2 regions of the Achromobacter sp. genome follow, and region 2 is predicted to be linked to the other one. Evidence: riboswitches for the same ligand, from Rfam matches in the RefSeq annotation. Region 2 holds a riboswitch; the other holds the start of a gene.
What was found. Region 2 has a riboswitch for manganese ahead of ACO6D5_RS19160 (sodium:calcium antiporter). Riboswitches for the same ligand answer to the same signal wherever they lie in the genome.
Positions count from the first base shown of each region.

Region 1 (5,641 bases), on a different contig from region 2:
CCAGCGCGCTGATCGTCGGCCCGCTGGTCGCCGCCACGGGCACCATTGTTTTCGTCGGGCTGGTGGTGCCGCACCTGGTGCGCCTGACGCTGGGCGCCAACCACCGCTGGCTGCTGCCGGCCACCGTTCTGGCTGGCGCGCTGGCGCTGGTATTGGCGGACTGGGCGGCCCGTACGGTTGTCGTGCCGGCGGAATTGCCCATCGGCCTGGTGACGGGATTGGTAGGCGGGCCGTTCTTCCTGTGGCTGCTGGCGCGTGGAAGGAGGATCGGATGACGCTTGCCGCGCAAAACCTGACTTTGTCCCGCGGGGGCGCCCGCATCCTGACCGACGTGTCGCTGGACGTGCGTCCGGGCGAAGTGGTGGGCCTGCTGGGCGCCAACGGCGCCGGCAAGTCAACCCTGCTGGGCGCGCTGGCATCCGAACTGACGCCCGACTCGGGCCACGCGCGCCTGGACGGCGCCGCCCTGACGGCGATGGCGCACCGGGAGCTTGCACGCCGCCGCGCCGTGCTGCCGCAAAAGCCCGGCCTGACCTTCGACCTGGACGTGCGCGAGGTGGTCGCCATGGGCGCCTACCCGTTTCCCGAATTGCCGCCCGGCCAGGTGGATGCCCTGGTGACGCAGGCGCTGGAACTGGCCGACGTGGCGCACCTGGGCGGGCGCCGCTATCCCGAACTGTCCGGCGGCGAACAGCAGCGCGTGCAGTTCGCGCGGGTGCTGGTGCAGTGCCATGCCGCGCGCGCGCCTGGTGAAGCGCGCTACCTGCTGCTGGACGAGCCCACGGCCAGCCTGGACCCGAAGCATCAGGGCGACCTGCTTGGCCGCGCCTGGGAACTGGCGCACGCCGGCAATACGGGCGTACTGGTGATCCTGCATGACATGAACCTGGCCGCGCGCTGGTGCGACCGCCTGCTGCTGCTGAGCGGAGGCTGCGGCATCGCGGTGGGCACGCCCGCCCAGGTGCTGACGCCGGCCAACCTGTTCCTGGCTTACGGGATCGATGCGCAGGTGATCGCGCACCCGCTGAAACCGGAGCGCTTGCTGGTGTTGACCGGGTGAGGGGGACACGGGCCGTGGGGCCGGTAAAATAGGCGATACGCATGTATTCGCCTTTTTCACTCATCACTCAACAGGACCCGTGTCATGCCTACTTTTGACGTCGTCTCCGAAGTCGACAAACACGAACTCACCAACGCCATCGACCAGGCGAACCGCGAACTTTCCACCCGTTTCGACTTCAAGGGCACCGACGCCAAGTTCGAACTGGAAGGCTTCGTCGTGACCCAGGTCGCGTCCAGCGCGTTCCAGTTGAAGCAGATGCTCGACATCCTGCGCGGCCGCTTGTCGGCACGCGGCATCGACGTGCGCTGCCTTGACGTGGCCGACCCCCTGGAAAACCTGGGCGGCGCGCGCCAGAAGGTCACGATCAAGCAGGGCATCGAACAACCGGTGGCCAAGAAGCTGATCGCCGCCATCAAGAACGCCAAGCTCAAGGTGGAATCCCAGATCAACGGCGACAAGCTGCGCATCACCGGCAAAAAGCGCGACGATCTGCAGACCGCCATCGCGCTGCTGAAAAAGACCGACGTCGATCTGCCGCTGCAGTTCGAGAACTTCCGCGATTGATGTCGCCGGCTCATGGGTCATTCCACGGAGCTGCAACTCGTCGTTGAACTCGCGCGCGCCGGCGGCATGTCGGCCGCCGCGCGGGAATTGGATGTCACGCCGGCCGCGGTCAGCAAGCGGCTGGCCCAGATCGAGGCGCGCCTGGGCGTGCGCCTGTTCAACCGCAGCACGCGGCGCCTGAGCCTCACGGCCGAAGGCGAGGTCTACCTGGAAAGCGCCCGCCGCATCCTGGGCGAAATCGAAGACCTGGACGAGCTGATCGCCAGCCGTCAGGCCAGCCCGCGCGGCTTGTTGAAGGTCAACGCGCCGCTGGGTTTCGGCCGCAGCTACATCGCGCCCGCGATTGCGGAATTCGCCGCAAAATATCCTGAGGTATCGCTGCAACTGCAGCTGACCGACAGTCCCGCCGACTTCGTGCAGGATGCGTTCGACGTCGCGGTGCGTTTCGGCGACCTGCCCGACACCCGCCTCATCGCCCGCAAGATCGCGCCCAACCGGCGGCTGGTCTGCGCGTCCCCCGCCTACTTGAAGACGCACGGCGTGCCGGCCACGCCGCATGACCTGACGCGGCACCAGTGCATCGTGCTGCGCCAGAACGAGGCCGCCTACGGACTGTGGCGCTTCACGAAGGGCCGCCGCAGCGAAACCGTGAAGGTGCGCGGCAACCTCAGCAGCAACGACGGTGAAGTCACGCTGACCTGGGGCCTGGCCGGCCTGGGCATCCTGCAACGCGCGGAATGGGACTTGGCCCGCTACCTGCGCAGCGGCAGGCTGGTGCGCGTGCTGGAAGACTACGCCTTGCCGCAAGCCGACATCTATGCGGTGTTTCCGGAAAGGCACCATCTATCGGCGAAGGTCCGCGTGTTCGTGGATTTCCTGGTGGCGTATTTCCAGAAAGGATCGGACAGTACCTGGTGATGCGCCAAGGCTGATCGGCGATGTTGAGGGAAGGCGGCGGGCTGGAGTAAATTCCGACTCTCAATGTTCACCTGCCAGGTTCGGGCATTGGATTTCCTGGAAGACTCAAATCCTTGAAGCGTCACGCTGCGGCCGCCGCCGTCAGGTGCTCGTACAGGATCACCGAGCCGATGCCGATCAGCGCGATCCCGCCCAGCACTTCGGCCCGCTTGCCCGCCACGCTGCCCAGCGCGCGGCCCAGCATCACGCCGATCGTCACCATCAAGGTGGTGGCCAGGCCGATTGCGATGGCGGCCACCACGATGTTCACGTCGACGAACGCCAGGCCGACGCCCACGGCCATCGCGTCGATGCTGGTGGCGAATCCGGTCGCGGCCAGGAGCCAGAAGGAATGGCGGACGACCGGCGCGGCGTCTTCTTCCTCTTCCTTGAAGGCGTTGCGGATCATCAGCCCCCCGAGAATACAGAGCATCCCGAACGCGATCCAATGGTCCCAGTCGGCCACGAACTTCGCCGCGACAGATCCGAGCCCCCAGCCGATCACGGGCGTGATGGCTTCGATGACCCCGAAGATGACGCCGGTGCGCAGGGCTTCCGGCAGGCGGGGCTTGTGCAGGGCGGCGCCTTTGCTGATGGCGGCCGCGAACGCGTCCGTCGACATGGCGAACGCGAGGACGATGAGGGAGATGGCATTCATGGAGAGAGGGGTCCGACTGGGCGAGAACGGCACAGACCCTCCACACCGCCCAGCGTCGTGTGAAAAGTCCGTGGTCTCGCCAAGCGCAAATGCCGCTTACGCCATGGCCGGCTAGGGCCAAGAATGTTGACGTAAGCCCTTTCAGGCCAGGCTGAAAGGCGGCTACTCCCCAAAGAGAGAACGCAGTCTAGCAGAGCTTGCCGTCGGGCGTGTGACAGTCCCTGGAGCGGGTGGGGGAATGCCGGCGGGGACGGTACACCGGCAAAAGGCGGCCGCCGGATGCCGGATATGGCAAATTGAAACATCCATAGGCCATCCAAGTGGATGGTTTTAATATTCCGTCATGCCTCCTCGTGCCCCCTCCCTCGCCTCCGTCCCCAAGCCCTCCGATGAGAAGATCACCATCAATCTCGGGTATGTCGACTTGGGCCATATCGATCTTCTGGTGCAGGAAGGGTTCTACGCGAACCGCACCGACCTGATACGAACGGCCATCCGCAACCAACTGGCCACGCATGGCGAGGCCGTTCGCCAGGCGGTCAGCCGAAAGACGCTTGTTCTGGGCATCCAGCACTACACCTCGCAGGATCTGCTGGCGGTTCAGGCCGCGGGGGAAATGCTGCAGATCCGGGTGCTGGGGCTGGCGACCATCGCGCCGGACGTCACCCCCGAGCTGGCGCTTGCCACCATCGAATCCGTGACGGTCCTGGGCGCGTTGCATGCCAGCGCCGCCGTCAAGGCCGCCCTGCGTCAGCGCATCCGCTGACTTTTCCCCTAGCCGTCAAGGTAACGCCATGCATCCCGAATTCCAGCAACTCATGAACCAGGCGACCCGGCTGACGCGTTCCGGCGATCTCGCCGCCGCGACCGCCGCCATCCAAGCCGCGTTGCGGGGCGGGGCAACTGCCGCGCCTGCCCGCGAAGACGATGCCGACGTCATCGATGTCGAGGCTTGGGAGATCCCGGAACCCGCCGCCCGGTCGGCAAAGGCAACGGCTACGGTCGACGACGTCGCCCCGCCTGCGGACAAGCCGGCCACAGCGGGCGACACGTTCACCGCGGGATCCTTCCGCAATGCCGGGGGGCACCGCAGCTACAAGCTTTACGTGCCGCCCAACGCGGGCACTGAACCCCGTCCGCTGGTCGTCATGCTTCACGGCTGCACCCAGGACGCCGACGATTTCGCTGCCGGCACCGCCATGAACCAGGCCGCGCGGGCGCAGGGCTTCTATGTGCTGTATCCCGTGCAGTCGCGCGAGGCCAATCCGCAGAAATGCTGGAACTGGTTCAAGCACAATCATCAGCAACGAGGCCGGGGCGAACCTGAAATATTGGCCGGCATGACGCGCGCCGTCATCGATACCCATGCGATCGACCCGCAGCGTGTCTACGTGGCGGGCTTGTCGGCGGGCGGCGCGATGGCCGCCATCCTGGCGGGCGCCTATCCCGACCTGTTCGCCGCCGCGGGTGTGCATTCGGGGTTGGCCGCCGGTGTGGCGTCGGATCTTCCGTCCGCGCTTTCCGCCATGAAGGGGGCCGGCATTCATGCGGCGGGGCAGGCCGCGAGCGGGGTGCCCACGATCGTCTTTCACGGGGATCGCGACGCAACGGTGCACCCCGGCAATGGCCCGGCCGTGGCGGCGGCCAGCGTCGGGGCATCCGCGGCGGTAGAAACCTGCCGCATGCCCGGCGCTGGCGGCAAACGCCACAGCACCCGGTACTTGTACCGGAATCCCGCGGGCGACATCCGCGCCGAACGCTGGGAAATCCATGGCGCCGGCCATGCCTGGGCCGGCGGGTCGGCAAGCGGATCCTATACGGACCAATCCGGTCCGGATGCCACGGCCGAGATGCTGCGGTTCTTCTTCGAACGTTCGCTGGGCGGCCAGCGGTAGCAGCGGTCCGCCTGGGCGCCTACGCCGTCCACAGATGCTGCGCCGCGTAGGCGCGCCACGGCCGCCATTGCTCTGACCGGGCCAACAGTTGGGCGGGCGTGATTGCCCGCGACTCCAGTTTTTCCAGCGCACGGATCAGGCCGATGTCCGCTGACGGGAAAGCGTCGGGTTCACGCAGCTGGCGCAGGGCGATGTATTGCGCCGTCCATTCCCCCACGCCTTTGATCCGTCGCAGGCGCGCGACGGCGTCGTCCAGCCCGCTGCCTGCGTCAAACAGGTGCTTGTCCGCCACCGCTGCCGCGCCTACGGCGGACAGCGTGGCGGCGCGGCTTCGGGGCATGCCCAGCGTGGCCAGGTCGGCCGCGGCGATGACCGCAGGCTCCGGAAAGACGTGGGTCAGGGCGCCTTCGGGTTCGGTCATGGGCGCGCCATGCGCCGCCACCAGCTTGCCGCCCAGGCGTATGGCCGCGACGACGGTGATCTGCTGCCCCAGAACGGCCCGCA
Region 1 is NZ_DBHKZA010000008.1:43,058-48,698, forward strand. Features, by position in the region: gene ACO6D5_RS04645 (iron ABC transporter permease) at 1-275, shown strand, start outside; gene ACO6D5_RS04650 (heme ABC transporter ATP-binding protein) at 272-1,060, shown strand; gene ACO6D5_RS04655 (YajQ family cyclic di-GMP-binding protein) at 1,145-1,627, shown strand; gene ACO6D5_RS04660 (LysR family transcriptional regulator) at 1,640-2,545, shown strand; gene mntP (manganese efflux pump MntP) at 2,667-3,242, opposite strand; yybP-ykoY riboswitch at 3,253-3,425, opposite strand; gene ACO6D5_RS04670 (CopG family transcriptional regulator) at 3,586-4,008, shown strand; gene ACO6D5_RS04675 (extracellular catalytic domain type 1 short-chain-length polyhydroxyalkanoate depolymerase) at 4,037-5,137, shown strand; gene ACO6D5_RS04680 (AlkA N-terminal domain-containing protein) at 5,157-5,641, opposite strand, start outside.
Region 1: another riboswitch for manganese. It lies ahead of mntP (manganese efflux pump MntP); the one in region 2 lies ahead of ACO6D5_RS19160 (sodium:calcium antiporter).

Region 2 (5,641 bases):
CTCAAGCATGGGGGAGCGCCGGAAGTGGCGGCCTGCGCGCCGTCGGCCTGCGGCGGAAGAAAAAAACGATTTCAGGAACGTAAACATCGGAGTGCTCCGGTTTTTGGTGTTGTTGTCGGAGACACGGGCGCGCCTGCCCCTCGGGCTGCGCGCGGGCAGCAGCGGGCCGCGGCTTTCGCGGGAAAGCCGTCAATCCGCCGCGTACGGGCGTGCGCAGGCACCGGGGCAACGTTGCCGGTGTCCGGATCGCGTCGAAGTCGCGCCGGGTGCGGAAAACGGAAAGGGGCTAGCTAGGGAATCGAAACCGGCGCCGCGGGCCTCTGAGGGCCTGGCCGGGGATTCTTTGCTGCGGAGTCCGTCGGAACCGGGATGACTGTCCGGCCGGTCGGCTCGCAGGGAGATGACAGGTCAGACAGGCATGCCGGCGCCATGCACATGGCGCAATCGAGGTTCGGGGTCTAAGGCACTAGGCATGATCTCTCCTGTGGGAATAGGCGTTGGCGTCAGGCCATCGCGGCGGCTTGCGCGCCGAAATGCACGTGGCGCACGGCGGGATTGGCGCTCAGGCGGCGCGCTTGCGACATCAGTTCCGCCCGCAGTTCCGGGGGGCAATTGACGGTGATGCAAGCCGACGCCATGCTCGGGTCCTGGCCCTGGTCGATCTGCACTTGCGAGACATCCAGGCCGGCGGCGCTGAAGTCCAGGCAGATCTGCTTGCGCAATGCGCCCAGTTCGTCGCGCGGACAGATGACCGTCAAGCGCGAAGTGCCGCGGCGGCGGCCCAGGGCGGTGGCGCGGTCCACGCCTGCGCGGCGTAGGAACAAGTCGAAGAAACGCATAACGACCTCCATTGCAAGAATGGGGAGCGTGATCGCGAGTACGCGTGCACGCCTGCGCGGCGCATGACGAACGGACACAAGACGTGCACGAACGCTGGCGCTGCGGCAAGCGGCGGTTCTGGCGGTTTACGTTGGGGAGATTCCCGGCAAGCCGAAGGCCTGCGCTATTGCCTGGGTAGACACCCGAGGCTTGGGATACGCCGCAACCTGCATGACAGGATGCGGCAGATGGAGTTCTGCGTGTTTCCTGTCAGACAGCGAGGTCGATGCAAGATCGACTACTTTCGCCGGAATCGGTATTCACGAAGACTGCTCCTGGGATGGATAACAGCAGGAGTTTACGCGGGTTTCCACTGATGGACAAGGTTTATGGGCCTTCTTTGCTTGGAAAACGGCCAAAAAATGCAAAAACGGCGCAGGCCCGTTGAGCCTGCGCCGCAATCGGCATCCAAGTCCGGGGTCAGGCGTAGAAATGCCACCCCAGATAGGCGGCGAACAAGGCGTAGAAGCCGCCCACCGCCGACAACGCCGGCACGCTCATCACCGACCTGCGAAACCGCAGCCACAGCAGGCCGATCGACAGCATCGTGAACAGGCCCGCGGCCAGCAAGGGGGCGTCCAGCAGCCACGGCGTCATGAAGATGCCCAAGGCGCTTGGGATGGTGGCCTGGATCATCATCGCGCCCGAGATGTTGGCCAGCGCCAGACGCTCCTTGCCTTGGCGCACCCAGATCAGCGCGTTCATGATCTCGGGCAATTCGGTGGCGACGGGCGCCAGCAGCAAGGCGGCCACGTGCGGCGACGCGCCCATGAAGATGCCCAGCACTTCGATCTGGTTCACGAATACGTGCGAGGCGCCCGCGATGACCACCAGCGCCAGGATGGTCTGCGTCGCGGCCCAGAACATGGTGGGGTCCTCGTCGCGGGGGCGCAGCTTGAGCGGCTCCAGGTCCTCGCTGTCGGTCCGTTCCTCGTCATGGCTCAGTTCGCGCTTGATGTACAGGCCGTAGGTCGCCAGGAACAGGATGCCCAGCCAGGGCTTCCAGGCGAAAGCCAGCAGGCCCAGGCCCACCTTGAAGATGAAGATGCCCATGAACCAGGCCTGGTCGCGGGCCAGCCGGCGCTGGTCCGCGTTGATACAGTTGGCTTGCGTGGGCTGGCCCCTGCGGGCGCGCCACAGGGCGAAGCCCACCACGGCGTACGCCAGGGTCGCCAGCACCAGCGGGCCGCCCATGGCCGCGCCGACGCCGATGTCTTTCTGCTCGGGGGTGTCGCCGAACACGACGGCCATGAAGGTAACCGCGCTTTCCGGCAAGGCGGTGCCGAACGCGGCCAGCACGGTGCCGGTGGCGGTGGCGCCCAGATGGAAGCGGTGTCCGACCCATTCCACGCCATTGACGAAGAATTCGCAGGCGAAGTAGATCACTGCCGCGGACAGGAAAAACAGAAACAGGGTGAGCAACATATGAACGCAGCCGGACGAGCAGAAACCAATTGGCGCGACGCTACGGCTCGCCCGGCTAGGGTGAACGCAACGCGGCCAAAGGTCTCGCCTGGCTGATCCATGCGGCGGGCGGGCCGCTTGCATGGAAACCGTTAGCGCCATGGGGTTCTAGCAACCGCTACGCGGCCCTGAACCACCAAGTCTGTTGACGCTAACTCCTTTGGGGACAAAGGATGGCTACTCCCCAATGACAGAGCGGCGATTGTAGCAGCGCCGACCTGACGGTCCAGTGAATCCCGCGCGGACGCCGCGGGAACGCGGCCCGCTGTTGTTTCCGCGCGATAGCGGGGTAAAGTAAGCCGCATCCACACCTTCGCGGGGTTCGCGCCCCTGCCCGCCATGAGCCTGCCTCCCGCCGACATCGCCCCCTTCGCCGCCCGGCGCCAACGCCTGATGGACCGGATGCGCGCCGATGGCGGCGGCATTGCCATCCTGGCCACCGCGCCCGAGGCGATCCGCAACCGCGACGCCGAATTCCCGTATCGCCACGACAGTGACTTCTTCTATCTCACCGGATTCACCGAACCGGGCGCCTGGCTGGTGCTGATCGCGGGAGCGACCGACCGCGCCGTGCTGTTCTGCCGCCCGCGCCATGTGGAGCACGAGATCTGGGAAGGCAAGCGTTTCGGCCCCGAAGCCGCCGCCGCGTACTTCGGTTTCGACGACGCCCATGCGCTGGATGCGCTGGACGAACTGGTGCCCGCGCTGATGCTGGACCATCCCACCCTTTATGCACCCCTGGCTGGCGACAAGCGCACCGACGGCCGCCTGCACCGCTGGCTGGCTGCGGCCCGCGACGCCAGCCGCGCCGGCCACGCGCCGCCCGCGCGCCAGCAAGACATCCGCCCCCTGCTGGCGGAGATGCGGCTCGTCAAGGACCCATCCGAAATCGCCGCGATGCGGCGCGCGGCGAAAATCTCTGCCGGGGCGCACGCGCGCGCCATGCGCGTCGCCCGCGCCGGCATGCACGAATACGAGCTGGAAGCCGAACTGCTGTATGAATTCCGCCGGCACGGCGCCCAGGCCGTGGCCTACAACAGCATCGTCGCGACGGGCGCCAACGCCTGCGTGCTGCACTACCCGGCGGGCGAAGCCGTGCTGCGCGACGGCGACCTGGTCCTGATCGACGCCGGCTGCGAGGTCGACAGCTATGCCAGCGACATCACCCGGACCTTTCCCGTGAACGGCCGCTTCAGCGGCCCGCAACGCGCGCTGTACGACCTGACCGTGGCCGCGCAAGAAGCCGCAGCCCAGGCCACCGCGCCCGGCCGCAGCTTCAATGACGGCCACGAAGCCGCGCTGCGCGTGCTGGCGCAAGGCATGCTGGACCTGAAACTGTTGAAGGGATCCCTGGACGGCGTGCTGGAATCCGGCGACTACAGCCGCTTCTATATGCACCGCACCGGCCACTGGCTGGGCCTGGACGTCCATGACGTGGGCGACTACCGCCAGCGGGGCCCCGCCCAGGGGGCCGACCGCCCCTGGCGCAAGCTGGAACGCGGCATGATGCTCACGATCGAGCCGGGCATCTACGTGCGCCCGGCGGACGACGTGCCGGAAAGCTACTGGAACATCGGCATCCGTACCGAAGACGATGCGCTGGTGACGGACGAAGGCTGTGAACTGATCACGCGCGGCGTGCCGGTACAGGCCAGCGAGATCGAAGCGCTGATGCGCGAATAAGCGGCCTCAGAGCACCAGCCCGTCCAGCCAGCCCATTGCCACCCAGACGTAGACCACCACCATGGCGATGGCGAACATCGAGACGACCGAGCCCACCAGGCAGGCCAGGATGGCGACCAGCACCGGCCCCCATCCCGTGGCGGTGGGACGGCCCAGCTCGGGGTTGTACAGGCGGTCGAATTTCTCGTCCGGCATCAGCGAGAACACCGCGCTTTCAATGAACCCGTCGATCATCGGAATGAAAAGCAGGAAGAAAGCGGGGTTGTCGTACCAGACCGGGTAGAAGCGGAAGGCGCAGAACAGGCAGACGAGCGACAGCGTGGTCACCAGCCAGGCGTGACGTCGGCCCAGGTACCACCAATGGGCGCCCAGCCAGCCGAACAGGCAGGCCAGCAGACCGACTGCGACTTTGCCGCGCGGGCGGCGGGCGGATACGGCGGACAGCGAAGGGGAAGCCTGAACCTGCGTCATATCGATCAACCGGGAGGGTGGGCCGCGCGACCAGCCGCGTCGGCTGTCCCGGATTGTAGTGGACGGTTAAAATCCGGACATGACTGCATCCGCCTTCGACATTGCGATTCTTGGCGCCGGCCCCGTGGGCCGCGTGCTGGCCCTGATGCTGGCGCGCGTGGCGCCGGACCCGGCACGCATCGCCCTGCTCGCGGGCGCCGCGCCCGCCCCGGTCGCACCGGCCGCGGCCGTACCCGTCGCCGACCCCCGCGTGCTGGCCATGAACCATGGCAGCCGCGTGCTGCTGGAATCGCTGCATGCCTGGCCCGAACGGTCGGCCGACATCCGCAACATCCATGTCTCGCAGCGCGGACGGCTGGGCCGCACCGTGATCCAGAACACCGACTTCGGGGTGCCGCAGCTGGGCAGCGTCGTCGCGTATTCCGGGCTGCACGCCCGGCTGGACGAATGCGTGGCCGCCTGTGGCGTCACCGTCCTGTCGGGCCCGGCCGCGCGCGTGGACAGCCAGGACGCGGACGGCGTGCGCATCGTGCAGGGCGAGAACACGCTGCTTAGCCAGGTCGCCGTGCAGTCCGACGGCGCGGGCGCGACCGACCTGCGCCGCGACTACGGCCAGCATGCCGTGCTGACCACCGCCCATGCATCCCTGCCGCGCCGCGGCTGGGCCTGGGAGCGTTTCACCGCCGAAGGGCCGTTGGCCCTGCTGCCTCACCCCCAGACGCCGGACGCCTATTCCGTCGTGTGGTGCAGCGCCCCCGATCGCGCCACCGAACTGGCCGCGCTGGACAACACGGCTTTTTCGAAAGCGCTGTCGGCCGCCTTCGGCGATCGCCTGGGCCGGCTGTCCAGCCAGGCCCCGCGCCATGTCTTTCCGCTGTCGCTGGCCGCCCGCCGGGCGCAAGTGCAAGGCCGCGTGGCCGCCATCGGCAATGCCGCGCAGACCCTGCACCCCGTCGCGGGCCAGGGCCTGAACCTGGGGCTGCGCGACGCCGCCCGCCTGGCCCAGACGCTGGCCGGCTGGCTTGCCCGTCCCGAGGCCAGCCCCACTGCCCTGCTGGCCGAGTTCGCGCAAGCGCGCCAGGTCGACCGCATCATCACCGCCGGCCTGACCGACCTGATGCCCCGCGTATTCGCCACCGGCCTG
Region 2 is NZ_DBHKZA010000052.1:25,621-31,261, reverse strand. Features, by position in the region: gene mgtA (magnesium-translocating P-type ATPase) at 1-87, opposite strand, end outside; gene ACO6D5_RS19165 (hypothetical protein) at 504-839, opposite strand; gene ACO6D5_RS19160 (sodium:calcium antiporter) at 1,300-2,304, opposite strand; yybP-ykoY riboswitch at 2,384-2,542, opposite strand; gene ACO6D5_RS19155 (aminopeptidase P N-terminal domain-containing protein) at 2,683-4,026, shown strand; gene ACO6D5_RS19150 (TM2 domain-containing protein) at 4,033-4,497, opposite strand; gene ACO6D5_RS19145 (UbiH/UbiF/VisC/COQ6 family ubiquinone biosynthesis hydroxylase) at 4,577-5,641, shown strand, end outside.